Regions from separate parts of the Lichenibacterium dinghuense genome, predicted to be linked through region 3. Evidence: predicted binding sites of a transcription regulator. Region 3 holds the regulator's gene; each other region holds the start of a gene.
The links. Region 3 encodes LexA, which represses DNA repair genes until DNA is damaged. Its sites were predicted from a motif close to TGTTCNNNNTGTGTTCNG; they were not measured.
Positions count from the first base shown of each region.

Region 1: a site for LexA is predicted at 2,895-2,912, ahead of L7N97_RS22810 (ImuA family protein). Genes of this name have one in related genera too.
Region 2: a site for LexA is predicted at 6,537-6,554, ahead of uvrA (excinuclease ABC subunit UvrA). Genes of this name have one in related genera too.

Region 1 is NZ_JAJLMN010000001.1:4,752,347-4,762,342, forward strand. Features, by position in the region: gene L7N97_RS22800 (error-prone DNA polymerase) at 1-287, opposite strand, end outside; gene L7N97_RS22805 (Y-family DNA polymerase) at 504-1,943, opposite strand; gene L7N97_RS22810 (ImuA family protein) at 1,951-2,823, opposite strand; gene L7N97_RS22815 (MFS transporter) at 3,554-4,759, shown strand; gene L7N97_RS22820 (accessory factor UbiK family protein) at 4,884-5,141, opposite strand; gene L7N97_RS22825 (HPr family phosphocarrier protein) at 5,210-5,512, opposite strand; gene L7N97_RS22830 (PTS sugar transporter subunit IIA) at 5,516-5,917, opposite strand; gene L7N97_RS22835 (HPr kinase/phosphorylase) at 6,026-6,493, opposite strand; gene L7N97_RS22840 (stimulus-sensing domain-containing protein) at 6,490-8,319, opposite strand; gene L7N97_RS22845 (response regulator transcription factor) at 8,351-9,049, opposite strand; gene L7N97_RS22850 (hypothetical protein) at 9,314-9,996, shown strand, end outside.
Region 2 is NZ_JAJLMN010000001.1:677,444-687,439, reverse strand. Features, by position in the region: gene L7N97_RS03255 (hypothetical protein) at 1-316, shown strand, start outside; gene trmFO (methylenetetrahydrofolate--tRNA-(uracil(54)-C(5))-methyltransferase (FADH(2)-oxidizing) TrmFO) at 335-1,762, opposite strand; gene L7N97_RS03245 (DUF1127 domain-containing protein) at 1,914-2,069, opposite strand; gene L7N97_RS30130 (DUF1127 domain-containing protein) at 2,206-2,445, opposite strand; gene L7N97_RS30125 (DUF1127 domain-containing protein) at 2,592-2,828, opposite strand; gene uvrA (excinuclease ABC subunit UvrA) at 3,344-6,421, opposite strand; gene ssb (single-stranded DNA-binding protein) at 6,664-7,197, shown strand; gene L7N97_RS03220 (aspartate aminotransferase type Ic) at 7,266-8,534, shown strand; gene gyrA (DNA gyrase subunit A) at 8,652-9,996, shown strand, end outside.
Region 3 is NZ_JAJLMN010000001.1:4,301,633-4,311,628, reverse strand. Features, by position in the region: gene L7N97_RS20530 (DEAD/DEAH box helicase) at 1-664, shown strand, start outside; tRNA gene L7N97_RS20525 (tRNA-Gly) at 779-853, shown strand; gene lexA (transcriptional repressor LexA) at 1,121-1,816, shown strand; gene L7N97_RS20515 (hypothetical protein) at 1,847-2,581, opposite strand; gene aspS (aspartate--tRNA ligase) at 2,605-4,455, opposite strand; gene rnd (ribonuclease D) at 4,648-5,835, shown strand; gene L7N97_RS20500 (NmrA family NAD(P)-binding protein) at 5,867-6,724, opposite strand; gene L7N97_RS20495 (Ppx/GppA family phosphatase) at 6,758-8,248, opposite strand; gene L7N97_RS20490 (RNA degradosome polyphosphate kinase) at 8,268-9,996, opposite strand, start outside.

The DNA.
Region 1 (9,996 bases), 450 kb from region 3:
GTCAGCCGCCCGTAGCCGCCGCGGTCGACCGGGTAGGCCAGCACGTCGGGCGTGCCGTCGGCGAAGACGAGCCGCGCGCCGACGACCACGCGGAAGGGCTCGTCCGCGGGGATATTGTCGCGGCGGTAGCTCCAGGCCCGCACCACGCCGGCCAGCGAGTTGCGGTCGGCGATGCCGACGCCGGCGAGCCCGATCGCGCGGGCCTGCGCCACCATCTCCTCGGGGTGCGAGGCGCCGCGCAGGAACGAGAAGTTGGTGGCGGCGGCCAGTTCGGCGAAGCGTGTCACGTCCCTATCCCGTCAGGACGCGGTCCCCTTCTCCCCTCGCGGGAGAAGGTGCCTCTGCGGAGCAGAGGCGGATGAGGGGGCATGGCGCCGCGCTCGACGATGCACCCTTCGAAGCGGATGGCGCCGCGCCAAGCCCCCTCATCCGTCGCCGCTTCGCGTCGACACCTTCTCCCGCGAGGGGAGAAGGGGAGCGCGTCCTGAGAGCCCCGAGCGTTTTCACCCGAACAGCCCGTGCAGGAACCAGCGCGGGCGGTCGACCTCGCGGCCGAACAGGCCCTCGCGGTAGAGCCAGTAGCGGCGGCCGTGGCGGTCCTCGGCGCGGAAGTAGTCGCGCGTGAGCTCGGCCTCGCCGGTCCACCATTGCGGCGCGATCCGCTCTGGCCCCTCGATGGCGGCGACGTCGTGCATGACCTGCCGCCAGCGGAACCGCACCGGCGGCCCGTCCGGCACCGAGGCCACGGTGTCGATCGGCTCGGGCCGCTCGAACAGGCGGATCGGCCGGCACAGGCCCGCGCCGTCGCCACCGGGCCCGGGGTCGGGCGCGGCCATCGGGAGCGCCACCACGGCGCATTCCGGCAGGTGGCTGTCGCGGGCCGCGAGCCGCAGCACGCGCCGGAGGCCCAGCCGCGCCCCGAGCCGGTCCGCGAGGTCGGCGAAGGAGTCGGCCGAACCCGCGTCCTCCGGATCGAGCCCGTCCTGGCGCGCGTCGAGCTTCTCGCCCTCGGCCACGGCGAGGCGGATCAGGTCGAAGCCGTAGCCGGTGTCGAGCCCGTCCTCGCCGAGGGCCGCGATCTTCTCCCGGAACAGCGCGAACAGCGCCTCGGGGTCGCGCGTCGGGCGGCTCGTGCCGAGCCGCAGGTGCTTCACGGCGCCGTCGACGCGGAAGAAGCTCGCCGCCACCGTCCGGGCGCCCTCGCCCCGCCGGGCCAGCGCGGCGCAGAGGTGGCGGCACAGCGGCAGCAGCGCCGCCTCGATCCCCTCGGCGCGGGTCAGCCCGGCCGCGAAGCGCCGCTCCGCCACGCAGCGGGGGGCCTCGAACCGCGGGCCGATGGGCGACAGGCTGCGCCCCATCAGCCCGTCGAGCCGCTGGAGCACCTCGGCGCCGAAACGCGCCGCGATGGGAGCGCGCGGGCGATGGAGCAGGTCGCCGACGCGGGCGAGGCCGGCGCGGCCGAGCCCCGCCACCACCTCGGGCGCGATCCGCAGCGCCGCCAGGGGCAGGGCGGCGGCGAGGGGCTCGAAGCCGGGCTCGTGCGGCGCCGGGGCGATCGTCTCGGTCCCGAAGCGCGCCAGGGCCCAGGCGGCTTCGGGCGTCGACGCCACGGCGGCGCGGCAGGCGAGGCCCTGGCGCCGCAGGCCCGATTCCACCGCCTCGACCAGCCCCGTCTCGCCGCCGAAGAGATGCGCCGAGCCGCCGACGTCGAGCATGGCGCCGTCCGGCCCGTCGGGCGCCGACAGCGGCGTGAAGCGCCGGCACCAGTCGATGACCGCCGCCATCAGGGCGGCGTCGGCACCCGCGTCTGCCTCGACGACGCGCACCGCCGGGCACAGAGCCCGCGCGTCGGCGAGCGCCTGGCCGGGACGGAGGCCGCGTGCCGCGGCCAGCGCGCAGACCGCCGTGAGACGCTGCGCGCCCTTCACCTTGGCGACTATCACGAGCGCTTCATCCGGCGCGGGCCCCGAAGGCGACGACGCTCGCGCTTCGGCGCGCCGGACGCGGTCCGTCGGCAGCAGGGGCAGAAACGCCGACAGGTAGCGCGTGAGCATCGAAGCATCTCCTGTGCTGGTTCCAGACGAGCGCGTGACGGCGGTCGCGGTCGAGGTCGGCCTCGCCGCCGAGGCGGAGCTTCAGCACTCGCACCGCCACGGCGGGGGGGCCGGGGATGGGCACGCGGCTCCCCGCCGACGCGAGGCGCGGGCTCGGGCAGGCCGCCACGGCCAGCCGCGTCTCAGCGGCGCTCGACAGGCCCGCGCCCCGGCCCGCCAGGCCGGCGTGGAGCAGGATCGCGGCGCCGCGGCCGTTCTGCGCGGCGAGCAGCAGGCGGCGCGACGGAGCGAGCCCGTAGGGCTTGGCGCTCCACAGCTCCGCCAGCACGGCCGGCGCCCCGAGCCGCAGCGCCTCCTCCAGAGCCCAGAGCGTCGCCGGCCCGTCGCCGGTGCGGACCAGGATCAGCCGGTCGGGGTCGATCCCGTGCGCGGCGAGGCCGGGCCGGTAGGGCAGGCCGGTCTCGGCCGCGGCGTGGTCCTCCACGATCCACACCAGCGGCGCGGGCCCGGCGCAGCGCCCGGCGGCGGCGAGCGCGAAGCCGGCCGCCGCGGCGGCGTCCCGCGCGTCCTCGGCCACGACCTCGTGCAGGGCCCCGCGCCGGAGGCCGCCCCCCAGCGCCGCGTCGAGCGGCAGCGCCCCGTCGCCGAGGCCGACCGGCGGCGGCCCCGAGGCCGCGCGCCGCCGCGGCGCGCCGGACCGCCCCGCCTCGATGCGGGCGACGGTGTCGCGCAGGGCGGCGACACCCGAGATGTGGTGGAGATCCGACAAAGCTCGCCCCGGACGATGCGACCACGCGACTCACCGGCGGTCCCTCCCGACAATCGGGAGGGCCCACCATGTGTTCCTGTTTTGTTCTGATATGGATTCCGGGTCCGGCTCGCCGAGTCAATACTGGGGGAAACACCGCGGGTTGGTGTCCCCGGAGGATTGAACCCACAGTTTTGCTGCCCTGGATTGTGGGGTCGAGCGGCTTATCCACAGCTGAATGGCATTGGGTCAGCTCGTTCGATCGTCTCCGGTCTCGCTCGGCCCCGTCCCTTGTGGAGCCACCGGCTTCAAGGATCTCGGAGCATCGGGGTCAGCCCCCTTCTCCCCTTGCGGGAGAAGGTGCCTCCACGCAGTGGAGGCGGATGAGGGGACGAGCGCCCGCTGTCCGGAGCGGGAGGGCTCATCGTCGAGCACGGCGCCATGCCCCCTCATCCGACCCGGCTTCGCCGGGCCCCCTTCTCCCGCGAGGGGAGAAGGGAGCTACCCCGATGCTCTCCGACAGCCATGAGGGAGAGGGGAGCGGCCGGCGTCTCTGCTCATCCTCTGCAACAGAGGCCGGCTCCGGAGGCGGGACGCAGCCATGCGGCGGTCCGGGTGCCCGGCACGCCTATTGCAGCGCACAATAAGTCGGACGATACGATCGCCGACCCGGGATCGCGAGCCCCTGCGAGGGCCCGCGGGCCGGCTTCGCGCGCCTCGGGCGCGCCACCTTCGAGACGGGGGACATCCCATGACCGACGCCATCCTTCCCCGCGTCGTTCCCGCGCCGGCCAGGACGGACCGGCGCCGCACCGGCCTGATCGAGCTCGCGCTGGCGGTCGGCGGCTTCGCCATCGGCACCGGCGAGTTCGCCACGATGGGCTTCCTGCCCGACCTCGCCCGCACGCTCGACATCTCCGAGCCCACGGCCGGCCACGTCATCAGCGCCTACGCGCTCGGCGTCGTGGTGGGCTCGCCGATCATCGCCGTGCTGGCCGCCAAGCTTCATCGCCGCACGCTGCTGATCGGGCTGATGGGGGTCTTCGCGCTCGGCAACCTCCTGAGCGCGCTGGCGCCGGGCTACCACGCGCTGCTCGGCCTGCGCTTCCTCACCGGCATGCCGCACGGCGCCTATTTCGGCGTCGCCTCGCTGGTCGCGGCCTCGCTGGCCCCGGCCGGAGGGCGGGCCCGCGCGGTCGGCCGCGTCATGATGGGGCTGACCATCGCCACCGTGGTGGGGACGCCGCTCGTCACCCTGCTCGGCCAGTCGCTCGGCTGGCGCCTCGCCTTCGCGGGCGTGGGCGGCGTGGGGCTCTTGACGGTGCTGCTGGTCGCGCTCTTCGTCCCCACGAGTTCGGCCACCGCGTCGAGCCCTCTCGTCGAGCTCGGCGCGCTGCGCCGCCCGCAGGTGTGGCTGACGCTGGGCGTCGCCGCCGTGGGGTCGGGCGGCGTCTTCGCCATCTACACCTACGTCAGCTCGACGCTGACCCAGGTGGCGGGCCTGCCGCTGGCGCTGGTGCCGGCCGCCCTGGTGCTGTTCGGCCTCGGCATGACGGCCGGCAACGTCGTCGGCTCGAAGCTGGCCGACCGCGCCCTGATGCCGGCCATCGCGGGCGTGCTCGCGTGGGACGCCGCCGTCGGCGCGGTCTACGCCTGTGCGGCGCACAATCCCTGGACGGCCGCGGAGGCGCTGTTCCTGGTCGGCTGCGGCTTCGCCATCCTGCCCGGCCTGCAGACGCGGCTGATGGACGTCGCCGCCGACGCGCAGACCCTGGCCGCGGCGCTGAACCACTCGGCCTTCAACGTCGCCAACGCGCTCGGCGCCTGGCTCGGCGGCATCACGGTCGCGGCCGGCTACGGCTGGACCTCGACCGGCTCGGTCGCGGCCGCCCTGCCGGCGCTGGGCCTCGCGGTCTTCGGGGTCTCGGCCGCGCTGGAGCGGCGGGCGAAGGCCTGAGGCCGGGTCCGGTTCCCGAAGGCCTCGCCTCCGGCGGGGTTCGGGGTGGCGGCCCGAGAAGAAAGCACCGGGGCGCCGCCCCGGACCCCGCGAAAGGCCGGGGGCCCTTCGAAACCGATCCGGATCAGAGGCCAGGCGCCCGCCCGGCTTCGAGCGCGGCGATGCGGCGGCGCAGCTCGTCGTTCTCCTCGCGGGCCAGGGCCGCCATCTCGCGCACGGCCTCGAACTCCTCGCGCGTGACCACGTTCATGCCGGCCAGGATGCGCTCGACCTGCGAGCGCACGGCCGTCTCGGCCTCGCGCTTGACGCCGTTGGCGACGCCGGCGGCGTTGGTCATGAGGCTGGCGAAGTCGTCGAAGATGCGGCCGCGGGTCTGGGGCATGGCTCGGGTCCTGTGCTGGTCCGCCGCCGACATGGCTCCGCTTGCGCCCGGCCGCAAGCCCGCCCGCGCTATTCGTCCTCGCCGAACCGGTTCGCCACCAGGGCCGCCAGGGCGTCCACCACCGCCTGCGCGTCGGGCCCGGTGGCCGACACCGTGACGGTGGTGCCGCGGCCGGCGCCCAGCGTCAGGATGCCCATGATCGACTGGCCGCCGACGGTCTCGCCCGAGCGCGTCACCGTGACGTCGGCCTGGAAGTGCTCCACGCACTGGACGAACTTGGCCGTGGCCCGGGCGTGCAGCCCCTTGCGGTTGACGATGGGGAGGTCGCGCGTCACCGCCGCCCCGTCCACCGCCTCGGCCCCCTGCTCCATGCGCTACTTCCCGTTCAGCACGCGGCTGGCGATGTTGATGTATTTGCGCCCGGCCTCCTGGGCCTGGGTCACGGCGACCTCAAGGCTCGCCGCCTCGCGCACCGAGGCGAGCTTGATCAGCATGGGCAGGTTGATGCCCGCCACCACCTCGACGCGGGTGCGGTCCATCACCGAGATGGCGAGGTTGGAGGGCGTGCCGCCGAACATGTCGGTCAGGAGCACGACGCCCTGGCCGGTGTCGACGCTGGCCACGGCGGACACGATGTCCTGGCGCCGCTGCTCCATGTCGTCCTCGGGACCGATGGTGATCGTCTCGATGCCCCTCTGCGGCCCCACGACGTGCTCGAGCGCGGCGCGGAATTCCGTCGCAAGGTGGCCGTGGGTCACGAGCACCATACCGATCATTGCAAGCTACCGCTCATGCCTTTGCCGGGAAGACTGCCTGCTCGACCGTTCGGTCCCGGCGCAATCTTGTGCATCGCGGCGAACTTGGCAAGCGAAATAGGGTCGCCCTCACGGCGCCACGCCGGGCAAGGCCGCCCTCACCAGCGCCGTCCTGACCAAGGCGATGGCGTCGAGGCTCGGCGGCCCCGCCGGGAGCGAGACGCGGGGCAGCACGACGCCCGCGATGGCGCAGCGCAGCGCGTCCGGCGCGGGATGGCGCTCCGGCCGGCCCTCGACGAGGTCGACCACGAGGCCCAGCACGCAGGCGGGCTCGTGCTCGACGGCGACGATCCCCAGACCGCGCCGCTCGGCGCGCCCCGCCAGCGCGGGATGCGGCCGGGCGACGAGACGGTCGCCCCGGCGCGTCACCAGCGTGCGGTCGTCGGCGACCAGTCGGGCGAAGGCGCCCGAGGATCGGACCTGGTCCACGAGCGCCAGGGCGAGGGCCGTCTTGCCGGCGCCCGACGCGCCCCGGATCAGCACGCCGCTCTCGCCCAGCACGGCCGTGGTGGCGTGGAGGTTCTGCCCGTCGCTCACCCGCGCGCCCCCACGGCGGGCAGCCACACCGTGAAGCGGGCGCCGAACACGCGCGGCTCGCCCGGCTCGCTTTCCCCGTCCTCGGCCGCGGGGGCGACGCGGTTGGCGGCCCAGATGCGTCCGCCGTGCGCCTCGATGATCTGGCGCGAGATGGACAGGCCGAGCCCCGAGTTCTGCCCGAAGCCCTGGTCGGGCCGGTCGGTGTAGAAGCGCTCGAAGATGCGCTCGAAGGCGTGGGCCGGGATGCCGGGCCCGTCGTCGTCGACGATCACCTCGACGCCGGCCCGGCCTTCCTCGTCGAGCCGGGCCGGCCGCACCGAGACCCGCACCGTTCCGTCCTCCTCCGAGAAGGAGCGGGCGTTGTCGAGCAGGTTGTTGATGACCTGCCCGAGGCGCGAATCGTGGCCCATCACGCGGTAGCCCGGCCCGTCCTGGCCCGGCGGGGGCAGGGCGACCGTGAGGGCGAATCGCACGCCGTCGCCGCGCTCGACCTCGTTGGCCACCGACACGACGGTGCGCACCAGCGCAGCCACGTCGAGCCCCGCCGTGCGGTTGCGGGCGAGCTCGGCGTCGAGCCGCGACGCGTCCGAGATGTCGCTGATGAGGCGGTCGAGCCGCTTGATGTCGTGCTGGATGATGGCGGTGAGCCGCCCGCGCGACTCCTCCGCCTTGATGCGGGGCAGGGTTTCCACCGCGCTGCGTAGCGAGGTCAGCGGGTTCTTCAGCTCGTGCGCCACGTCGGCGGCGAAGCTTTCCGTCGCCTCCATGCGGGAATAGAGAGCGCGCGTCATGTCGCGCAGCGCGCGCGACAGGTGGCCGATCTCGTCCGCGCGGGCGGTGAAGTCCGGGATCTCCTCGCGCGAATCGACGCCCCGCCGCACCCGTTCGGCCGCCTCGGCGAGCCGGCGGATCGGCCCCGCGATGGTGTTGGCGAGGAACAGCGACAGCACGAACATCACCACGGCCGCGACCAGGAACACCCGGAACAGGGCCCAGCGGTCGGACGCGATGATCTTGTCGACGTCGCCGGGCTGGGTGGACAGGAGCAGCGCGCCCTGGACCTTGTTGGCGTTGACGATCGGCACGGCCATGGACACGATCGTCTGGCCGCGGGCGTTGACCCGCACGATCCAGCGCGTGTGACCGCCCAGCGCTTCGGCGACCTCGGGCAGCTCGGCGTCGCCGTTGCGCCCCTCGTCGAGGGCGGCCTCCGGCTTGCCCAGGCGGCGGCGGAGGTCGAGCCAGGCCCGCTCGAGCCACGGCAGGTCCGACGCCGGCAGCGCTTTCGAGCGGGCGCCGGGCAGCGCCATGGCGCGGGTGTCGACCACGCGCACGCCGTTGCTGTCGAAGATGCGCGCCCGCGTGCCGGTCGGCGTCACGAGGCGGCGCAGCACGGGCCCGACACGGTCGGGGTTGATGGAGAACTCGAAGGCCGCCGCGTCCTCGTCGGCGTTGGGCGGCTGGCCCGGCGTGGCCTGCAGCAGCTTCTCGGGGTCGACGGTGATGTTGGCGTCGTCGACGCTGGCCGAGGCCGCGATGGCGGCCGCGATGATCTCGCCCTGCGTCTGCAGGCTCTGCACGCGGGCGTCGATCAGCCCCTCGCGAAACTGGTTGATGTACAGGAACAGCACCAGCAGGGCGACGAGCCCGCCGAGGTTCAGCACGACGATGCGCCGCGTCAGCGACGACGACAGCCGCGTCGTGGCCGAACGCAGGGCCATGCGCAGGCGCAGGCCGACCGAGCGCCGGAGGCGGCGGGGGCGCGAGCGGCCCGGCGGCCGCCCGCCCAGGCGGGTGCCGGCGCCCGGAAGCGGCGACGTGGTCATCGGGGTCCGGACCCCACGGGCGGACGCCCGGTCACGCTTCCTTGAAGCGGTAGCCGACGCCGTACAGCGTCTCGATCATCTCGAAGTCGTCGTCCACGACCTTGAACTTCTTGCGCAGCCGCTTGATGTGGCTGTCGATGGTGCGGTCGTCGACGTAGACCTGGTCGTCGTAGGCGGCGTCCATGAGGGCGTTGCGGCTCTTCACGACGCCGGGCCGGGTCGCCAGGGCCTGCAGGATCAGGAACTCGGTGACGGTGAGCACCACCTGCTCGTTCCTCCAGGTGCAGGTGTGGCGCTCGGGGTCCATCTTGAGGTTGCCGCGCTCCAGCAGCTTGGCCTCCGACTCCTTCTGAGCGGCGGCCTCCTTGGGGTTGGCGCGGCGCAGGATGGCCTTGACGCGCTCCACCAGCAGGCGCTGCGAGAACGGCTTCCGGATGAAGTCGTCGGCGCCCATCTTGAGGCCGAACAGCTCGTCGATCTCCTCGTCCTTCGAGGTCAGGAAGATCACCGGCAGGTCGGACTTCTGCCGCAGGCGGCGCAGCAGCTCCATGCCGTCCATGCGGGGCATCTTGATGTCGAAGATGGCGAGGTCGGGCGGGTTGGTCTTGAGGCCGTCCAGCGCCGCGGCGCCGTCCGTGTAGGTCTGCACCCGGTAGCCCTCGGCTTCCAGGGTGAGCGACACGGAGGTGAGGATGTTTCTGTCGTCGTCGACGAGGGCGATGGCCGGCATGGTGATCTTCCGGGACAGCTGAGGTACGCGCCGACCGGTGCGGGGCCGAAGCAGGGTGCCGCGAGGCGGCGGGTGACTTGATGGCCATACTAGGCCGAAATGTGACGCAGCGCGAGCTTCCTGATTGACAGTGGCCCGGTCGCCTCAGCTGAAAGCCCTGCCGAAGAGCGGGTTCTGCCCGGAAACCGTTCATATCCGGTGCAGGACGAGGCAACCACACTGCCCTCCGTCCATTAGGCAACGGTGGACATGGGGGACTCACGCGTGAAGCGCATCATCATCTCGGCCGTCGCGGTATCGGCTCTGCTGTCTAGTCCTGGAACGAGCTTCGCCCAGTACCGCGATCCCGGCGAGGCCGCGGCGGGCGCCGTGGTGGGCGGCATCATCGGCGGCGTGCTGGCCGGGCCCGAGCTCCGCCGCGAGCGTCAGCTGGAGCTGCTGCGCCGCGAGCGCCTGCGCCGCCTGTACGGCGGGCGGCCCTTCCCGGTCGGCCCCGGCTACGGGCCGGGTCCGGGCTTCGGACCGGGGCCGGGCGGCCCCGGCCCCGGTTTCGGCGGCCCCGGCGGGCGCGGCCCCGGCTTCGGCGAGGGGCGCCCCGGCGAGGGCCCGGGCCGTCCGGGCGGCGAGGGACCGCGCATCGGCCAGGGCGAAGGCGGGCGCCAGGGGCAGGGCCAGGGCGAAGGGGGGCGTCAGCGTCCGCCGGAAGGCCAGCGCCAGGGTGGCGGCGAGGGCGAAGGCCGCCAGGGCCAGGGCCAGGGCGGCCAGCGCATCCAGGGCCAGGGCCAGCAGGGTCAGGGCGAAGGCGGGCGCCAGCGTCCGCCCGAAGGCCAGGGCGGGCAGGGCCAGCGCATGCAGGGCCAAGGCGGCCAGGGCCAGGGCGGCCAGGGCCAGATGCAGGGTCAGGGCGGCCAGCGCCGTCCGGGCGGCCAGGGGCAGCGCCCCGGCGA
Region 2 (9,996 bases), 3.6 Mb from region 3:
TAGTTCGAGCGCGTCATCGCCGACGAACCCCGCGGCCGCGAGCTATGGGTATGGCTACGCTCCGAGCATACCGGGCCACTACGAGGCCTATCGCTACTCGTCCATGACGTCGACGAGCTATCGATCCGGCGCCATCACGGCGCTCGACGACCGCTTCTTCACCTACACGTCCTTCACCGACGGGAGCGCGGTCGGCTCCTACAGCGAAACGACCCAGGACCAGAGCGGCGGACGGACCGTGCCCGGATCGGTGATGACCTATCAGGTCGCGGGCTACGACTACGGGGGCGGCTACACGGTCTATCTCCACCGCTGAGGCCGGGGAGCCCGGCCCTCAGCAGGCTTCGGCGAGGTCCGCGGCATCGGCCGCGGCCAGCCACCCCTCCAGGTCCCGCTCGGCCCGCAGGCTCATCGCCCGCTTGTTGGCCTTGGCCTTCTCCGGCCCGCGCAGCTTCTTGCCCGTCTCCGAGCGCGGGGCCTCGCCGAGCGGCGGGAACAGGCCGAAGTTGACGTTCATGGGCTGGAACGACGAGGGGCCGGCGTCGATCGTCTCGATGTGGCCGCCGGTGATGTGGTTGATCAGCGCGCCGATCGCGGTCGTGGCCGGCGGCATCGCAGGCTCCTCGCCGCGCCGCTCGGCCGCCGCCATGCGGCCCGCCATCAGGCCAACCGCGGCGCTCTCGACGTAGCCCTCGCATCCGGTGATCTGCCCGGCGAAGCGCAGCCGCGGCATGGCTTTGAGCCGAAGCCGGCCGTCGAGCAGCCGCGGCGAGTTGATGAATGTGTTGCGGTGCAGCCCGCCGAGCCGCGCGAACTCGGCCTTCTCCAGGCCGGGGATGGTGCGGAACACCTCGACCTGCGCGCCGTGCTTCAGCTTCGTCTGGAAGCCGACCATGTTGTAGAGCGTGCCGAGCGCGTTGTCCTGGCGGAGCTGGACGATGCCGTAGGGCTTCACGGTCGGGTCGCGCGGGTTGGTGAGCCCCACGGGCTTCATCGGCCCGTGGCGCAGCGTTTCGCGCCCGCGCTCGGCCATGACCTCGATGGGCAGACAGCCGTTGAAGTAGGGCGTGCCCTCCCATTCCTTGAAGGACGTCGTCTCGCGGCTCAGCAGCGCGTCGACGAAGGCCTGATACTGGTCGCGGTCGAGCGGGCAGTTGATGTAGTCGAGCCCGTTGCCGCCCGGCCCGACCTTGTCGTAGCGCGACTGGTACCAGGCCTTGTCGAAGTCGATCGAGTCCTTGTGGACGATGGGCGCGATGGCGTCGAAGAAGGCGAGGTGCTCCTCGCCGCCGACGCCGGCGATGGCCTGGGCGAGCCCCGGCGAGGTGAGCGGGCCGGTCGCCACGATCACGCTGCTCCAGTCCTCGGGCGGCAGGCCGTCCACCGCCTCGCGGCGGACCTCGATCAGCGGCTCCTCCTGGATCGCGCGCGTAACCGCGGCCGAGAAGCCGTCGCGGTCGACCGCCAGCGCGCCCCCGGCCGGCACCTGATGCCGGTCCGCGCAGTGCATGATGAGCGAGCCGAGCCGCCGCATCTCGCGGTGGATCACGCCCACCGCGTTGCCGAGCGCGTCGTCCGAGCGGAAGGAGTTGGAGCAGACGAGCTCGGCGAGGTCGGTGGTCTTGTGCGCGTCGGTGGGCCGGACGGGGCGCATCTCGTGCAGCACGACGGGGAGGCCGGCGCGGGCGATCTGCCACGCCGCCTCGGAGCCGGCGAGGCCGCCGCCGATGACGTGGATGGGTTCGGGCTGTGTGGTCGACATGCCGAAACCTACGGGACCGGCGCGGCACGGGCAAGGCGGACGGTCCCGCCGCTCCATCCCAGCGCGGGCGGGGATGAGCGGACCGGAACGAAGACGCCCGCCGGAGCGGGGGCTCGCGGCGGGCGGGAACGATGGGCGTCGGGTGCGAGGCTCAGGCCTCGTCGGTGCTCTGGCGGACCAGGGCGGCGATGTCGGCCCGGCCGATGCCGAGGTCGTTCAGCTCGCGGTCGGACAGGCGGGACAGCTCGCGCACGGAGTCGCGGTAGCGGCGCCAGGCGGCGATCTTCAGGGTCAGGGACTTCAGCATGGAGTTTCTCCGTTCTTGGTGAGCCTCCGGCGGCCGCGGAAGCGCGGCGCGGGGGCGTCGGGGTCATGCCCACCCACACACAACGGCGGGCATGTCGCGTCCCCGAGCCGGGACGGCTCGGGACGGGATCTCGGGCTCAGGCCGCCAGCGAGGTCGGCGCGTGGGCGGCCCAGGCCGGGCCGATGTGGGCGTCGTCGTTGGCCGCGGGCACGAAGGCCGGCTCGATCTCGTGGAACGTGCCGTCGGCCACGAAGGGGATGTCGCCGCGGCCGATGCCGAGGTCGGCCAGCTCGCGGTCGTTCAGCAGGGACAGCTCGCGGATCGTCTCGCGGCGCAGGCGCCAGGCGGCGTAGCGGGTCATGATGGATGCGATCATGGGGGGCTCCATTCGTTGTCGCCCCGAGGGCCGGCGGATCCGGCGATGGAGCGATGGTCCGCGTGCCCGCCCACACACAATGGCGGCCACGGTGTTCGCCGGCTCCGGGCCGGCACCTCCGCCACGGCGTCGTGGCGGCGGAGGGGTCAGGCCGCGACCGACCGGCGGGCGTGAGTGCCCCAGGACGGGGCCATGGTGCCGACCGGCTCGCGGGCGGAACGCGCGACGGTGCCCTCGGGGGCCGGCGCCCGCGACATCTCCTCGACGACGCCGCGGATGTCGGAGCGGCACAGGCCGAGGTCGGCCAGCTCGCGATCGGACAGGCGGGACAGCTCGCGGATGGCCTCGCGCTCGCGGCGCCAGGAAGCGATGAAGTTCAGCATCGAAAGGTTCCTTGTTGTTCGCGGCACGAGGCGCGTCGCCCCGTCCCGCTCGACCTTTGATGCAGTGCAATATACGCAGATTCGCCGATGCGAGAAGCCAGACTCGCAACCGTCTGATATGCGCAAGATGCGGGGCTTCGTTCACGTCCAGGTAGGGATTGAGGCGAAAATCGCGTCACACAAGCGACAAAGACGGCATTTAGCCCTCCTGCAGCGCTCCGCTCATGTGAAATTTGCATGACAGGATGGGGGCGACCGGCGGGGTGGAACCGCTTGCGACCGGGATCGTCCGGCGGCGGCGGAGCGCGTGGCGGCCGACCGGGACATCCATATGGTGCGTTGCAAAAACGCGATGGGCCGGAGCAAGCTCCTGGCCAGCCATCGCGGCCGCGGCGAGGCGGCCTTGATCGCGGCTCCTCGGCCGACGCTCCGCTTCCCGGCGCAGTCTGACGGCTTCGGTCGCTCGGCCGTGCTCGCGACGGCGGGCGGGGGGCTCGCGATCCGGGCCGCCCCCGCTATTCCGCGGCGGCCTGCAGCGGGCGGCGCGCCAGCACGTCGCGCAGGAAGCGCCCGGTGTGGCTGGCCGGGTTGCGGGCGACCTCCTCGGGCGAGCCTGTCGCCACGATGCGGCCGCCGCCGTCGCCGCCCTCGGGGCCGAGGTCGACGATGTGGTCGGCCGTCTTGATGACCTCGAGGTTGTGCTCGATCACTACCACCGTGTTGCCCTGGTCGACCAGCTCCTGCAGCACCTCGAGGAGCTTGCGCACGTCCTCGAAGTGCAGGCCCGTGGTGGGCTCGTCGAGGATGTAGAGCGTGCGGCCCGTGGAGCGGCGCGACAGCTCCTTGGACAGCTTCACGCGCTGCGCCTCGCCGCCCGACAGGGTGTTGGCCTGCTGCCCGACCTTGACGTAGCCGAGGCCGACGCGCGCCAGCGTCTTCATCTTGTCGCGGATCGAGGGCACGGCCTTGAACAGGTCGGCCGCCTCCTCGACCGTCATGTCGAGCACGTCGGCGATGGAGTGGTCGCGGTACTTCACGTCGAGCGTCTCGCGACCGTAGCGCTTGCCCTTGCACACGTCGCAGGTGACGTAGACGTCGGGCAGGAAGTGCATCTCGATCTTGATGACGCCGTCGCCCTGGCAGGCCTCGCAGCGCCCGCCCTTGACGTTGAACGAGAAGCGCCCCGGCCCGTAGCCGCGCGCCTTCGATTCCGGCAGGCCGGCGAACCAGTCGCGGATGGGCGTGAAGGCGCCCGTGTAGGTGGCGGGGTTCGAGCGCGGCGTGCGGCCGATCGGCGACTGGTCGATGTCGATGACCTTGTCGAGGAATTCCAGGCCCTCCACGGCGTCGTGCGGCGCGGGGTGCTCGGCGCCGCCGCCGAGTCTGCGCGCCGCCGCCGCGAAGAGGGTGTCGATCACCAGGGTCGACTTGCCGCCGCCCGACACGCCCGTGATGCACGAGAAGGTGCCGAGCGGCACCTCCATGGTGACGTTCTTGAGGTTGTTGCCCCGCGCGTTGACGACCTTGAGGGACTGGCCCTCCTTGGCGGCGCGGCGCCGGCGCGGCACGCCGACGGTCTTGCGGCCGGCGAGGTAGTCGCCGGTCAGCGAGGCGGGGTTGGACATGATCTCGCGCGGCGTGCCGGCTGCCACGATGTGGCCGCCGTGCACGCCCGCACCGGGGCCCACGTCGACCACGTAGTCGGCGCTGAGGATCGCGTCCTCGTCGTGCTCGACCACGATCACGCTGTTGCCGAGGCTTTTCAGGCGCTGCAGCGTGCCGAGCAGCCGCTCGTTGTCGCGCTGGTGGAGGCCGATCGAGGGCTCGTCGAGCACGTAGAGCACGCCGGTGAGGCCCGAGCCGATCTGGCTGGCTAGGCGGATGCGCTGGCTTTCGCCGCCCGACAGCGTGCCGGCGCCGCGGCCGAGCGTGAGGTAGTCGAGCCCGACGTCGATCAGGAAGCGCAGCCGGTCGCGGATCTCTTTGAGGATCCGCACCGCGATCTCGTTGCGCTTGTCGTCGAGCTGCGCCGGCAGGGCGTCGAACCAGGCGATCGCCTTGCGGATCGAAAGCTCAGCGGCCGACGAGATCGTCCTGTCCGCGATCCGCACCGCCAGCGCCTCGGGCTTGAGGCGCGCGCCCGCGCAGGTGGGGCAGGGCACCGCGCCCATGTAGCGGCCGATCTCCTCGCGGATGAACTCCGAGTCGGTCTCCTTGAAGCGCCGGTCGAGGCTGCGCACCACGCCCTCGAAGGGCTTCGACACCCCGTAGGCGCGCGAGCCGTCGTCGTACTGGAAGCGGATCACCTCCTCGCCCGAGCCGAACAGCACGGCGTCGCGGAAGCTCTGGGGCAGGGCGTTCCACTTGGTGTCGAGCTTGACCTTGTAGTGGCGTGCCAGCGCGTCGAGCGTCTGCGCGTAATAGGGCGAGGACGACTTCGACCAGGGCGAAATGGCGCCGCGCTTCAGGCTCAGCGTCGGGTCCGGCACGACCCGCTCGGCGGCGACCTGCATCTGCGAGCCGAGCCCGGCGCAGACCGGGCAGGCGCCGAACGGGTTGTTGAAGGAGAACAGCCGCGGCTCGATCTCGGGGATGGTGAAGCCCGACACCGGGCAGGCGAACTTCGACGAGAAGACCACCTCCTTCGGCGAGCCCTCCGGCGGCTCGTCGGCGAACTCGACGACCGAGATGCCGTCGGCCAGCTCCAGCGCGGTCTCGAAGGACTCGGCGAGGCGCGTCGCCATGTCGGGGCGCACCGCGATGCGGTCCACCACGACGCCGATGTCGTGCTTGAACTTCTTGTCGAGCGTCGGCGCCTCGTCGAGCGGGTAGAACTCGCCGTCGACCTTCAGGCGCTGGAATCCCTTGCGCTGGAATTCGGCGATCTCCTTGCGGTACTCGCCCTTGCGGCCGCGCACCACGGGCGCGATCAGGTAGAGGCGCGTGTTCGGCGGCAGGGCCAGCACGCGGTCCACCATCTGGCTGACAGTCTGGCTCTCGATCGGCAGGCCCGTCGCGGGCGAATAGGGGATGCCGATGCGCGCCCACAGGAGGCGCATGTAGTCGTAGATCTCGGTGACGGTGCCGACCGTGGAGCGCGGGTTCTTCGAGGTCGTCTTCTGCTCGATCGAGATGGCGGGCGACAGGCCGTCGATCTGGTCGACGTCGGGCTTGCCCATCATCTCCAGGAACTGGCGCGCGTAGGCGGACAGCGATTCCACGTAGCGGCGCTGTCCTTCCGCGTAGATGGTGTCGAAGGCCAAAGATGATTTGCCCGAGCCCGACAGGCCGGTGAAGACCACCAGCTTGTCGCGCGGGATGGTGAGGTCGACGTTCTTGAGGTTGTGCTCGCGCGCGCCCCGCACCACGATGCTGTCGCGGTCGGGCAGGCGGGGCGGCTCGGCGTCGAACAGCTTCTCCAGCGCGGCGTCGCTCATCTCCGCGGGCGCGGCCGGCCCGGGGGCCGCCTCCGCGGCCGCGCCCTTGATGGCCCTGACCTTGCGGACGATGCGCGGGGCAGGGGTTTCGGCGGCTTCGGGCGCCTCTGCGGCCGCTTCGGCCTTGCGGGTGCGGGAGCGGGGCTGTTGCGCCATGGAGGGACGGGTTCCAGGATGAGGACGGCCGGCCGCGGAACCGGTTTCGCCTCCATATAGGGGTGCCATGCCGTATCGGCACCGCCGCCGTTTCGCGCTTACCACGGATGTGCTAGGGAACATAGAGGGAACGGGTCGGCGGAGTTTGGTAACCGCCGCCTTGTAGGAACGGGTCAAGGTCGGGTCCGGCGCCGCGTCGCGCGCCGAGGGCCCACACTCATCGAGGTCCCGAGGAGGGCACCATGTCGGGCAGCGTCAACAAGGTCATTCTGGTCGGAAACCTGGGCAAGGATCCCGAGGTGCGCCGCATGCAGTCGGGCGACGCGGTGGTGAACCTGCGCCTCGCCACCACGGAATCCTGGCGCGACAAGGCGTCCGGCGAGCGCAAGGAGAAGACGGAGTGGCACTCCGTCGTGATCTTCAACGAGAACCTCGCCAAGGTGGCCGAGCAGTACCTGAAGAAGGGCTCGAAGGTCTACGTCGAGGGCCAGCTCCAGACCCGCAAGTACAACGACAAGGACGGCAACGAGCGCTACAGCACCGAGGTGGTGCTGCAGCGCTTCCGCGGCGAGCTGACCATGCTGGAAGGCCGCAACAGCGGCGGCGGCGGCTTCGCGGGCGACGACGACCGCGGCTCCTTCGACCGCGGCGGCGACCGGGGCGGCGACCGCCCGTCCTTCGGCCGCTCCTCGCCGATGGACCGCGGCGGCAACTCCGGCGGCGGCGGCCGCGGCGGCTCCATGTCGGACGCGATCGACGACGACATCCCGTTCTGATGACGGGTTTCCTTCTCCCGTGGAACGGGAGAAGGATCGCGCACGCCGTCCTGAGCTAGACTGTCCTGATGACCGACCTTTCCGCCGACCTCGCCCGCACCCGCGCCGACTACGAGAGCTTCAAGGCCCGCGGCCTCAAGCTCGACATGACGCGGGGCAAACCCTCGCCCGAACAGCTGTCGCTGTCGGACGCCATGCTGCTGCCGCAGGGCAACCGCGACACCACCACGGCGGCCGGCGAGGACGCGCGCAACTACGGCGGGGACCTGCGCGGCCTGCCAGAGGTCCGCGCCCTGTTCGGCGAGGCGCTCGGCCTGACGGCGGACGCCATCGTGCTCGGCAACAACTCGTCCCTCGCCCTGATGCACGACTGCATCGTGTGGGCGCTGCTCAAGGGCGTGCCGGGCGGTGAGCGGCCCTGGTCCAGGGAGGCCTCGCCGGCCTTCATCTGCCCCGTGCCGGGCTACGACCGCCACTTCGGCCTGACCGAGGAGTTCGGCTTCCGCCTGCTGCCGGTGCCGCTCACGGGGCAGGGCCCCGACATGGACGCGGTCGAGGCGCTCGCCGCCGACCCGTCCGTGAAGGGCATGTGGTGCGTGCCGCGCTACTCGAACCCGACCGGCGAAACCTACGCCGACGAGACCGTGCGCCGCCTCGCCGCGATGAAGACGGGCGCGCCGGACTTCCGCCTGTTCTGGGACGACGCCTACGCGGTCCACCACCTGACCGAGCGCCGCACGCCGCTGGCCTCGATCCTCGACCTCGCCCGCGAGGCCGGCCACCCGGACCGCGCCTTCTGCTTCGCCTCGACCTCCAAGGTCACGCTGGCCGGCGCCGGCGTCGCGCTCTTCGCCTCATCGCCCGCCAACGTGTCCTGGTTCCTGGCGCGGGCCGGGCGCCGCACCATCGGCTCCGACAAGCTGAACCAGCTCCGCCACCTGCGCTTCCTGCGCGACGCCGAAGGGCTGCACGCCCACATGGTCCGGCACCGCGATCTGATCGGCCCGAAGTTCGACGCCGTGCTCCGCGCGCTGGAGCGGCGGCTCGGCGGCACCGGTCTCGCGCGCTGGTCGCGGCCCGAGGGCGGCTACTTCATCAGCGTCGACGCCGTGCCGGGCACAGCCTCCCGCGTCGTGGCGCTCGCCAAGGCGGCCGGCCTGGCGCTGACCCCCGCGGGCGCGACCTGGCCCGGCGGGCGCGACCCGGAGGACGCCAACCTGCGCCTCGCCCCCACCTTCCCCAAGCTCGGCGACGTCGAGGCCGCGGCCGAGGGCATCGCCATCTGCATCGCGCTCGCGGGGCTCGAGAAGCGCGCCGAGGACACCGCCGCGGCCTGAGGCGGACAGCGTCCTTCCGCCTGTAAAACCTCGCGGATCGTCCTCTCGACACCCATATAGAACCGAGATCAGAACCGCCGGCGCGCCAGCGCCGGGCCGTCCGCGAAGGGATGCCACTTGGCCGACACCGACGACAGAATCGAAGATCCGAACGGCATCCGGCCCGTCTCCATCGCGGACGAGATGAAGCGCTCCTACCTCGATTACGCCATGAGCGTGATCGTGTCGCGCGCGCTGCCCGACGTGCGCGACGGCTTCAAGCCGGTGCACCGGCGCATCCTGTTCTCCATGCAGGAGAACAACCACCTGCCGGACCGCGCCTACGTCAAGTCGGCCCGCATCGTCGGCGACGTGATGGGCAAGTACCATCCGCACGGCGACACCGCGATCTACGACGCGCTGGTCCGCATGGCGCAGTCCTTCTCGATGCGCCTGCCGTTGATCGACGGCCAGGGCAACTTCGGCTCGGTCGACGGCGACCCGCCGGCGGCCATGCGCTACACCGAGTCGCGCCTCGCGCCGCCCTCGCTGGCCCTGATCCAGGACATCGACGAGAACACCGTCGACTTCCAGGACAACTACGACGGCAAGGAGAAGGAGCCGGTCGTGTTGCCGGCCCGCTACCCGAACCTGCTCGTCAACGGCGCGGGCGGCATCGCGGTCGGCATGGCGACCAACATCCCGCCCCACAACCTCGGCGAGGTGATCGACGCGACCCTGGCCCTGATGGACCGGCCCGAGATCGAGCTTGAGGAGCTGATGGGGATCGTGCCGGGGCCGGACTTCCCCACCGGCGGCACGATCCTCGGCCGCGCCGGCGTCCGCCAGGCCTACACCACGGGCCGCGGCTCCATCGTCATGCGGGCCCGCATCACGACCGAGGAGATCCGCCGCGACCGCACGGCGCTGATCGTCCAGGAGATCCCCTACCAGGTCAACAAGACGACCCTGCAGGAGAAGATCGCCGAGGCGGTGCGCGACAAGCGCATCGAGGGCATCTCCGAGATGCGCGACGAGTCCGACCGCGACGGCATGCGGATCGTGATCGAGCTGAAGCGCGACGCCGTGCCGGACGTGGTGCTGAACCAGCTCTACCGCTTCAGCCAGCTCCAGTCCTCCTTCGGCGCCAACATGATCGCGCTGAACGGCGGCCGGCCGGAGATGCTGAACCTCAAGGACTTCCTCGTCGCCTTCGTGGACTTCCGCGAGGAGGTGGTGACGCGGCGCACGAAGTTCAGGCTCGCCAAGGCCCGCGCGGCGGCGCACGTGCAGGTCGGCCTCGCCATCGCGGTCGCCAACATCGACGAGGTGATCCGCCTGATCCGCACCTCGCCCGACACCGGCACGGCACGCGAGGCCCTGATGGGCCGCGACTGGCCGGCGCTCGACATGGCGCCGCTGATCGCCCTCATCGCCGACCCGCACCACACGCTGAAGGAGGACGGCACCTACCGCCTCTCCG
Region 3 (9,996 bases):
CTTCCGCAACAACAAGGTGTCGCTGCTGGTCTGCTCCGACGTCGCGGCCCGCGGCCTCGACATCCCGATGGTCAGCCACGTCTACAACTTCGACGTCCCGACCCACGCCGAGGACTACGTCCACCGCATCGGCCGCACGGGCCGCGCGGGCCGCAGCGGCACCGCGGTCTCGATCGTCACCAAGGCCGACCAGCGCTACATCGACGACATCGAGAAGCTGATCCAGAAGAAGATCGACTGGCAGGGCGCGACGCTCGACCAGGTGGCCGACGCCGAGCCGGCCGTCGAGGACGAAGATGAGGGCGGCTCGCGCGACCGGCGCTCGCGCCGCGCGGGCGGACGCGGCGAGGGCCGGCCCTCCGAGTCGCGCGGCGGCCGCCGCGGCGAGAACCGCGGGCGGAGCGACGGCCGGGAGCCGACGCGCGAGCGCACCGAGCGCGCTTCGGCCGACGCCGGCCCGACGCTGGCGCCCCCGCCCAGTTCCTCGACGCGCCGCAGCGAGTCCGCCTCGGCCCCGCGCTCGCGCGACGAGCGCCCGGCCGGCCGCGGCTTCGACCGGCGCCATCGCTCGGACGAGGACGACGACGTCGTGATCGGCCTCGGCGACCACGTCCCCTCGTTCCTGCTGCGCCCGGTGCGGATCAAGGCCGGCACCGACGCCTGAGGCGGGGCGCTTCCGAAATTGTCACGAGGGGGGCGGAGCAGAAACCTGCTCCGCCCCCCTTGTCATTCCGGATCGAATCCGGCATACATCCCTCGTCGCCGCAGCGACATGGATGCGGGTGTAGCTCAGTGGTAGAGCACAACCTTGCCAAGGTTGGGGTCGAGGGTTCGAATCCCTTCGCCCGCTCCAGATCAGCTCGCGACAGTTCTTTCCGACTCCGAACGCTCTGCCGCTTGGTCGGCTCAAGTCGATTGGGCATCAGCGATCGCCGGATCGGGTCGGACGCTCTCCCTGTGGACAGGCGACGATCTCCCAGGCCGATGCGCGCCGCGCCTCACACGCCCCACTTGCAGAACGCATCAAGAACACATATCACGTTCTTGTTTTGTTTTGACGCCCGTCGAGGCGGAGCCGCATCGGCATTCCGGATCGAGCGTGCGCTGGGAGAGTCCGCCCATGCTGACCGAAAAGCAGAGTGAACTGCTCCGCTTCATCCATGCCCGACTGCAGAAGACCGGCGTGCCGCCCTCCTTCGACGAGATGAAGGACGCGCTGGACCTGAAGTCCAAGTCCGGCATTCACCGCCTCATCATGGCCCTTGAGGAGCGCGGCTTCATCCGTCGCCTGCCGAACCGCGCCCGCGCGCTGGAGGTGCTGCGCCTGCCCGAGCAGGTCGCCGCCGAGGCCGCCAAGCCGAAGGGCCTCACGCTGCTGAAGGGCGGCAAGCCCGCGCCGAAGCCGCGGGCCGAGCCTTCGCGCGACCTCCCCGGCGCCTTCGAGATCCCCGTGATGGGCCGGATCGCCGCCGGCACGCCGATCTCGGCCATCCAGACGCAGAGCCACACGATTTCGATGTCGGCCGACTTCCTGGCCTCGGGCGAGCATTTCGCGCTCGAAGTGCGCGGCGACTCGATGATCGAGGCCGGCATCCTCGACAACGACACGGTGGTGATCCGCCGCCAGGACACGGCCAACACAGGCGACATCGTGGTGGCGCTGGTCGACGACGAGGAAGCCACGCTGAAGCGCCTGCGCCGCCGCGGAGCTTCGGTGGCGCTGGAGCCCGCCAACGCCGCCTACGAGACTCGCATCTTCGGGCCCGAGCGTGTCAAGGTGCAGGGCGTGCTGGTGAGCCTGTTCCGCCGCTACTGACCGCGCTCTCGACGGGCCGGGACCGGCCCGTCAGCGCCAGTGCTGCCCCACCCAGGGCACGGGCGGCAGCGATCGGTAGAACTTCTTATACCACTTGGCTGGCCAGCGCCCCGCCATGGCCTCGTCGGGCCGGGGATGGCCCGTGAAGACCACCACGCGCGCCTCGTCGGGCAGCGCCGGCGCCCGGAACAGGTAGAGCGGCCAGGGCGGCAGCAGCCTGTGCTTGAAGCTCGGGCACCAGGGCTCCGGCCAGAAGGCGACGGCCAGGCGCGACGCCTTGGTGACGTAGATCTGCTCGTTGTCGAAGCGATGCGACATCGCCACCGCGTCGTTCTCGAAGTCCGACACGAGATGCGCCGCCGAGCCGGCGCGGAACCGCATCACCGACGAGTTGCCGATGCCCTCGCGCCGCCCCTGCGTGGGGTTGCGCACCAGCACGAGCTTGCCCGGCTCGTGGTCGAACAGCGCGTCGAGCGACCCCGTCACCAGGATGTCGAGGTCGAGGAACAGGAGGTCGCCGCTGAGCCCCCCGAGATCGGCGGCCCAGAGCGCAAGCTTGCGCCACGGACCGGGCTTCAGACCCTGCGGCAGGTGGATCGAGGGGATCGGCTTCGCCTCGATCGCGGGGTCGAGCCCATCGATCGGGTCCGTGAAGGCGACGAAGCGCGTCGGCCGCGCCACGTTGCGCATCACGGCGCGGTGGAGCCGGTTGACGTAGTCGGCCCCGTACTCGCTCCCCCAGCGGATGCAGACGACGGTCTGCACGGCCCCTGCCCTGTCCCGCCGCCTCAGGCCCCGTGCGGCGACACCACGCCGTCGGGCTCCGCGGCCGGCTTCGGCGCCGGGGCGGCCGGCGCCGCGGTCGAGCGGATGTGGAGCTCGCGCAGTTGCTTCGGGGTCGCGGGCGCGGGCGCCCCCATCAACAGGTCCTCGCAGCGCTGGTTCATCGGGAACAGCACGATCTCGCGCAGGTTCTCCTCGTCGGCCAGCAGCATGACGATGCGGTCGACGCCCGGCGCGATGCCGCCGTGGGGCGGCGCGCCGTACTGGAAGGCGCGGTACATGCCGCCGAACCGCTCCTCCAGCACCGCCTCGTCGTAGCCCGCGATGGCGAAGGCCTTGCGCATCACGTCGGGGCGGTGGTTGCGGATGGCGCCGGACGACAGCTCGATGCCGTTGCACACGATGTCGTACTGGTAGGCCTTGATGGTGAGCGGGTCCTGCCCCTCCAGCGCGTCGAGGCCGCCCTGCGGCATCGAGAAGGGGTTGTGGGAGAAGTCGACCTTCTTCTCCTCCTCGTTCCACTCGTACATCGGGAAGTCGACGATCCAGCAGAGCTCGAAGCGGTCCTCGTCGACGAGCTTCAGCTCGCGCCCGATGCGGGTGCGGGCGAGGCCGGCGAGGCGGGCCGCCTTGGCTTCCACGTCGGCGGCGAAGAACACGGCGTCGCCGGGCCCCACCTTGGCGGCCGAGCAGATGCGCGCCAGCACGTCGGCGGGGATGAACTTGGCGATCGGCCCCTTGCCCACCACGGCGCCCGCCTCGTCGGCGTCGAGCACCACGTAGCCGAGGCCGGCCGATCCCTCGCCGCGCGCCCAGTCGTTCAGCTTGTCGAAGAAGCTCCGCGGCTGCGCCCCGGCGCCCGGCGCCGGGATCGCGCGCACCACGCCGCCCTTGTCGATCACGCCCTTGAAGGCCTTGAAGGTCACGCTCTCGTCGGCGAACTCGCGGCTCACGTCGGCGATGCGCAGCGGGTTGCGCAGGTCCGGCTTGTCGTTGCCGTAGAGCAGCATCGACTCGGCATAGGGGATGCGCGTGAACTTCTGCGTGACGGGCCGGCCGCGGCCGAACTCCTCGAAGATGCCGCGCAGCACGGGCTCCACCGTGTCGAACACGTCGTCCTGCGTCACGAAGCTCATCTCGATGTCGAGCTGGTAGAACTCGCCGGGCGAGCGGTCCGCGCGGGCGTCCTCGTCGCGGAAGCAGGGCGCGATCTGGAAGTAGCGGTCGAAGCCCGCCACCATGATGAGCTGCTTAAACTGCTGCGGCGCCTGCGGCAGCGCGTAGAACTTGCCGGGGTGCACGCGGCTCGGCACGAGGTAGTCGCGCGCGCCCTCGGGCGAGGAGGCGGTCAGGATCGGCGTCTGGAACTCGGTGAAGCCCTGCCCCTTCATGCGGGTGCGCAGGCTGTCGATGACGCGCGAGCGCAGGATGATGTTGTTGTGCAGCCGCTCGCGGCGCAGGTCGAGGAAGCGGTACTTGAGCCGGATCTCCTCCGGGTAGTCCTGCTCGCCCGCGACCGGCAGCGGCAGCTCGGCGGCGGGGCCCAGCACCTCGATCTCGGCGGCGTAGAGCTCGACGTGGCCCGTGGCCATGTCGGCGTTCTCGGTGCCGGCCGGGCGGCGGCGCACGGGGCCGTCGACGCGCACGACCCACTCGGAACGCAGCTTCTCTGCCTGCGCGAAGGCCGGCGAGTCGGGGTCGATCACCACCTGCGTGGTGCCGTAATGGTCGCGCAGGTCGATGAACAGCACGCCGCCGTGGTCGCGGATGCGGTTGCACCAGCCCGCCAGCCGCACGTCGGCACCGATCTCGGCTTCGCTGAGGGCGCCGCAGGTGTGGGTGCGGTAGCGGTGCATGATGGCTGACTCTCGAAGCTCGGAAGACCGGGGCGCGCGGGGCTCCGCGGACGTGCCGGCTTTGTCTTGAAAAGCGACAGGCTTGTCAAAGGGCCGGGCGCGCGCTCTTTCGTTGCGACGATTGCGGCAGATCGTTGACTCATCCCCGGCCAGGCGCTCGCAACGCGCGCGCGCTTGCTCTATGGGAGCCGGATGACGCTGATCACCACCACAGAAGAGCTCGCCGCCGTCTGCCGCCGCTTGGCGCGCCACCCCTTCGTGACCGTGGACACGGAGTTCCTGCGCGAGACGACCTTCTGGCCGAAGCTCTGCGTGCTGCAGCTCGCCTCCGACGAGGAGGCCGTGGCGGTGGACGCGCTGGCGCCCGACATCGACCTGATCCCCTTCCTCGACCTCATGGCCGACCGCAACGTCGTCAAGGTGTTCCACGCCGCCCGGCAGGACCTGGAGATCGTGTGGAAGATGTCCGGCCGCCTGCCCGAGCCGCTGTTCGACACGCAGGTGGCCGCCATGGTGTGCGGCTTCGGCGACCAGGTGTCCTATTCCGAACTCTGCCAGACGCTGTGCCGGGTGACGATCGACAAGTCGTCCCGCTTCACCGACTGGGCGCGCCGCCCGCTGACCTCCGCGCAGGTCACCTACGCGCTGGCCGACGTCACGCACCTGCGCGACATCTACCGCACCCTGGTGAAGAAGCTCGAAGCCTCCAAGCGCACCGGCTGGCTCGCCGACGAGATGCGGACGCTGCTGTCGCCCGCCACCTACGAGCAGCATCCGGACCAGGCCTGGGAGCGGTTCCGCTCCAAGCTCCGGAAGCCGCGCGACCTCGCGGTGATGATGGACCTCGCCGCGTGGCGCGAGAGCGAGGCGCAGGCCCGCGACGTGCCGCGCTCGCGCATCCTCAAGGACGACGCCATGATCGAGGTCGCGACGGCGGCGCCCCGCTCGGTCGACGCGCTCGCCGACCTGCGCGCCGTCCCGCGCGGCATGGACAAGTCCCGCCTCGGGCCGGACATGATCGCGGCCGTCGAGCGCGGCCTCGCCCGCGACCCGAAGGCCCTGCCCCGGCTCGACCGCGACCGGCGCGGCAACGGGGGCGGCGGAGGGGGCGGCAGCGGCGCCACGGTGGAGCTGCTGAAGGTGCTGCTGCGGCAGGTCGCCGAGGCGCACGGGGTCGCGGCCAAGCTCATCGCCAACGTCGAGGACCTCGAAGCCATCGCGGGCAACGACGAGGCCGACGTACCGGCGCTCGAAGGCTGGCGCCGCGCCATGTTCGGCGCCAAGGCGCTCGACCTCAAGAACGGGCGCCTCGCCCTCACGGTCGAGGCCGGCAGGGTGATCGCGCTGGAATGGCAGGACGGCGAGAAGCCGGAGGATTGAGCGGCCCCCTGCCCGGATCGGCGGGCCGGCATCAGGATTTCGCGGGTCCCAGCAGGCCGGCCAGCACGTCGCGCATGGTTCGGGGCCGGCGCTCGAGGAGCCGCCCCAGCGCCGGGTCGGTCGCGGCGAAGTCGCCGCGGCGGGCGGCGCGGTACATGGCGAGCAACGCGTCCGCCATGGGCGCGGGCACGCCGCGGGCGACCGCTCCCTCCCGCCACGCGTCGTCCGTCTCCACCACGCGCCTGACCTCGCGCCCGGTGATCTCGGACGCGATGGCGGCGAGATCCGCCATGGTGAAGGCCTCCGGCGCGATCAGCGGGGGCGTCACGCCGTCGAAGCGGCCCTCGCCGGCCAGGATCGCGGCATCCGCCTCAGCCAGGTCCGCGCGCGCCGTCCAGCTCACGGGGCCATCCTCAGGTGCCCGGATCTCCCCGAGGTCGAAGCCGCGGCCGATCAGGTGCAGGGCGCTCTCGGCGTAGAAGCCGTGGCGCAGCGCGGTGAACGGGCCTCCCCCGGCCAGGACCGCCTCCGCGGCGAAGTGATCGCTGAACGGGGACGCGGCATGGGTGCCCATGTGGCTGGTGTAGAGCACGCGCCCCGCCCCCGCGGCGCGGGCCGCGTCGATGGCCTCACGGTGGAGGCGCCGTCCTTCCTCGCCGAGGCGGTCGACGGACACGATCAGCACCTGCTCGGCGCCCGAGAAGGCGGCGAGGAGGCTCGCGGGATCGGCGAAATCGGCCGCCCGGACCGCGACGCCGCGCGCCGCCAGGGCTTCGGCGCGGGCGGGTTCGCGCACCGCGGCGGCGATCTTCGACGGAGGCACCCGCGTCGTCAGCGCCTCGACGACGCCGCGCCCGAGATGCCCGTTCGCTCCGGTGACGACGATCATCGGTTTCTCACTCCCGCAACGATCCCGCGACGGTCAGCCGACCGTCACTTCCGCCTCGCGCCCGACCAGCTTGGCGATCTGCCGCAGCCGGCCGACGCAGCGCTCGCTGGCGAGGTCGGCGAAGTCGGCCGGCAGCGCCAGCGTCACGCGCGCCTTGGAGCAGCGCAGCGCCGTGCGCGGCAGCACGCCCCCCATGGCGGCCGACACGAGGTAGGCCACCCGCAACACGGCGCCGAGCAGCCGCGCCCGCTCCAGCCGCCCCGGCGTCAGCAGCGCGCGCAACCCCACGCCGGCCTCGACCTCCCCCCCGTGCCGATAGGCGACCGTCAGGGCCAGGAAGGCCCGGCCCGGGTGATCGACGCCCGAGAAGGCGCCGTTGGCGATGGCGCTGAGCGCGTGGTCGCCGCGGTGGTCCGGATGCGCCCGCCAGGCGATGTCGGCCATGAGGCAGGCGGCGTGGCGGAGGCGGGTCTCGTCCGCGGTCTCGGGCAGACCGGCCGCGGCGTAGAATCGGTCCGTCCAGGCGCACAGGTCCGGCCCGTGGCCGGGGTCGCGCGCGTGGCGGTCGTTGATCTCGCGGGCCGCGGCGAAGAGCGGGTCCTCGGCCCGCGTCCCCCGGTCCAGCGCCTCGAACAGCAGCCCCTCGCGCACGCCCGAGGCCGAGATCACCACCTCGCGCGGGCGGCCGAGGCGGACCACCTCCTCCAGCACCGCCGCCCCGTAGGCGAGGAGCGGCCGCCGCGCGGAGGCCACCGCGGCCAGGGCCGCGAGATCGTCGGCGTCGATCCGCTCGGCGAGCGGGCCGAGGCCGAGCGCCTCGGCGGCCGGCATGGCGTAGCCGTGCATGACGTTGAGCGGGTAGTTGCGGGCGCGCATGTGCAGCTTCGCCAGGGCCCGCCAGGTGCCGCCGACCGCGTAGAAGGTGCGGCCTTCGAGCACCCGGATCGGCTGCGCCTTCAGCAGCGCGTCGCGGGCGATCCTGGCCGCGCGCTTGGGCGAGCCGCGGCTCGCGTCGAGCAGCGCGAGGCCGCCGAGCGGCAGCGACACGCCGCGCCCGACCGTGGCGCCCCGCACGTCGACGAGTTCGAGCGAACCGCCGCCCATGTCACCCACCACGCCGTCGGCGCCATGGAAGCCCGACGACACGCCGAGCGCCGACAGCTCCGCCTCGCGCGGGCCGCCGATCAGCTCGATGTCGGCGCCGAGGGCCGCGGAGGCGGCGTCGAGAAAGGCCGAGCCGTTGCGCGCGTCGCGCGCCGCCGCCGTGGCCAGCACGCGCAGCTCGCCGACGCCGAGGTTGCGGCACAGGACCTTGAAGTTGCGCAGCGCCGCCAGCGCGCGGTCCATGGCGTCCGCGCCGAGCAGGCCCGTGGTGGCGACGCCGCGGCCGAGGCCGCACAGGACCTTCTCGTTGAAGATCGGGGTCGGCGAGCGGGACAGGCGCTCGTAGGCGACGAGGCGGACGGAGTTCGACCCGATGTCGACGATGGCGACCGGCTTCGCGGGTGCGGCGCCGGCGGCCATGACGGAACGTCCGTGCAGCTCAGCGCCGGGCGTCGAGCCTTCGGAGAAGAGTCTTGGGGCTGGACTCACGCAGGGATTTGCCACGTCCTGAGAGACTCGGGTTCGTCATGAAGTAGTTATGGGCGTTGAACGGCTCCTCCCCATCGGCGGGGGTGATCCGTTCGCTGCCGCCGTCAGGCAATACACGGTAGCTCTGCTGATTGTCGATCAGGTTGGCGATCATGATCTGGTTCAGGACCTGATCGTGCACGGTCGGGTTGGTGATGGGCAGCAGAGCCTCCACCCGGCGGTCGAGGTTGCGCGACATGAGGTCGGCCGAGGAAATGTAGACGCGCGCCTTGTTGTGGGGCAGGCCGTAGCCGCCGCCGAAGGCGTAGACGCGGGCGTGCTCCAGGAAGCGGCCGATGATGGACTTGACCTGGATGTTGTCGCTCATTCCCGGCACGCCGGGGCGCAGGCAGCAGATGCCGCGCACCACCAGCGTGACCTGCACGCCGGCGCGGCTCGCCCGGTAGAGCGCGTCGATGATCTCGGCGTCGACGAGGCTGTTGCACTTGCCCCAGAAGGCGGCGGGCTTGCCGGCCTCCGCGAAGGCGATCTCCTCCTCGATGTGCTGCAGCAGCCGCGCCTTCAGGGTCAGCGGCGACACGGCCATGCGCTCCAGCCCCGCCGGCTCGGCGTAGCCGGTGATGAAGTTGAAGACGCGCGACACGTCGCGCGCGACCGACGGGTCGGCCGTGAAGAACGAGATGTCGGTGTAGATCCGCGCCGTCTGCGGGTGGTAGTTGCCGGTGCCCACGTGGCAGTAGGTGACGAGGCTGCCGGCCTCGCGCCGCACCACCATCGACAGCTTGGCGTGGGTCTTCAGCTCGATGAAACCGAACACGACCTGGACGCCGGCGCGCTCCAGGTCGCGCGCCCAGCGGATGTTGGCCTCCTCGTCGAAGCGGGCCTTGAGCTCGACGAGGGCGGTGACCGACTTGCCCGCCTCGGCGCCCTCGATCAGGGCGCGCACGATCGGGCTGTCCTTGGAGGTGCGGTAGAGCGTCTGCTTGATGGCCACGACGTTGGGGTCGTGCGCCGCCTGGGTGATGAACTGAACCACCACGTCGAAGGACTCGTAGGGGTGGTGGACCACGAGGTCCTTCTGGCGGATGGCCGCGAAGCAGTCGCCGGAATTGTCGCGCACGCGCTCGGGAAAGCGGGCGTTGTAGGGCTTGAACTTGAGGTCCGGCCGGTCGACGCCGACGATCTCGCCGAGGTCGTTGAGCGCCAGCAGCCCGTCGATGGTGAAGCACTGGTCGGCCGCGGTGCCGAGTTCGTCGGCGACGAGCAGCCGCAGCTTCTCCGGCATGCCGCGGTCGATCTCGAGCCGGATGACCGAGCCTCGGCGGCGGCGCTTGAGCGCGCTTTCGAAGAACAGCATGAGGTCCTCGGCCTCCTCCTCGACCTCGAGGTCGGAGTCGCGGACCACGCGGAACACCCCCTGCCCGTGGACCTCGTAGCCGGGGAACAGCCGCGGGATGTGCATGGCGACGAGCGTCTCCAGCGGCACGAAGCGCGCCGCCCCGCCGGTCAGCGCGTCGGGCACGCGGATGAAGCGCTCGCCCTTGGCGGGCAGGCGCACCAACGCGTGCAGCTCGCGGCCGTCGGCCTTGCGCTTGAGGTCCAGCGCCAGCGTGAAGCCGAGGTTGGGGATGAACGGGAAAGGGTGGGCGGGGTCGACCGCCAGCGGCGTCAGCACGGGG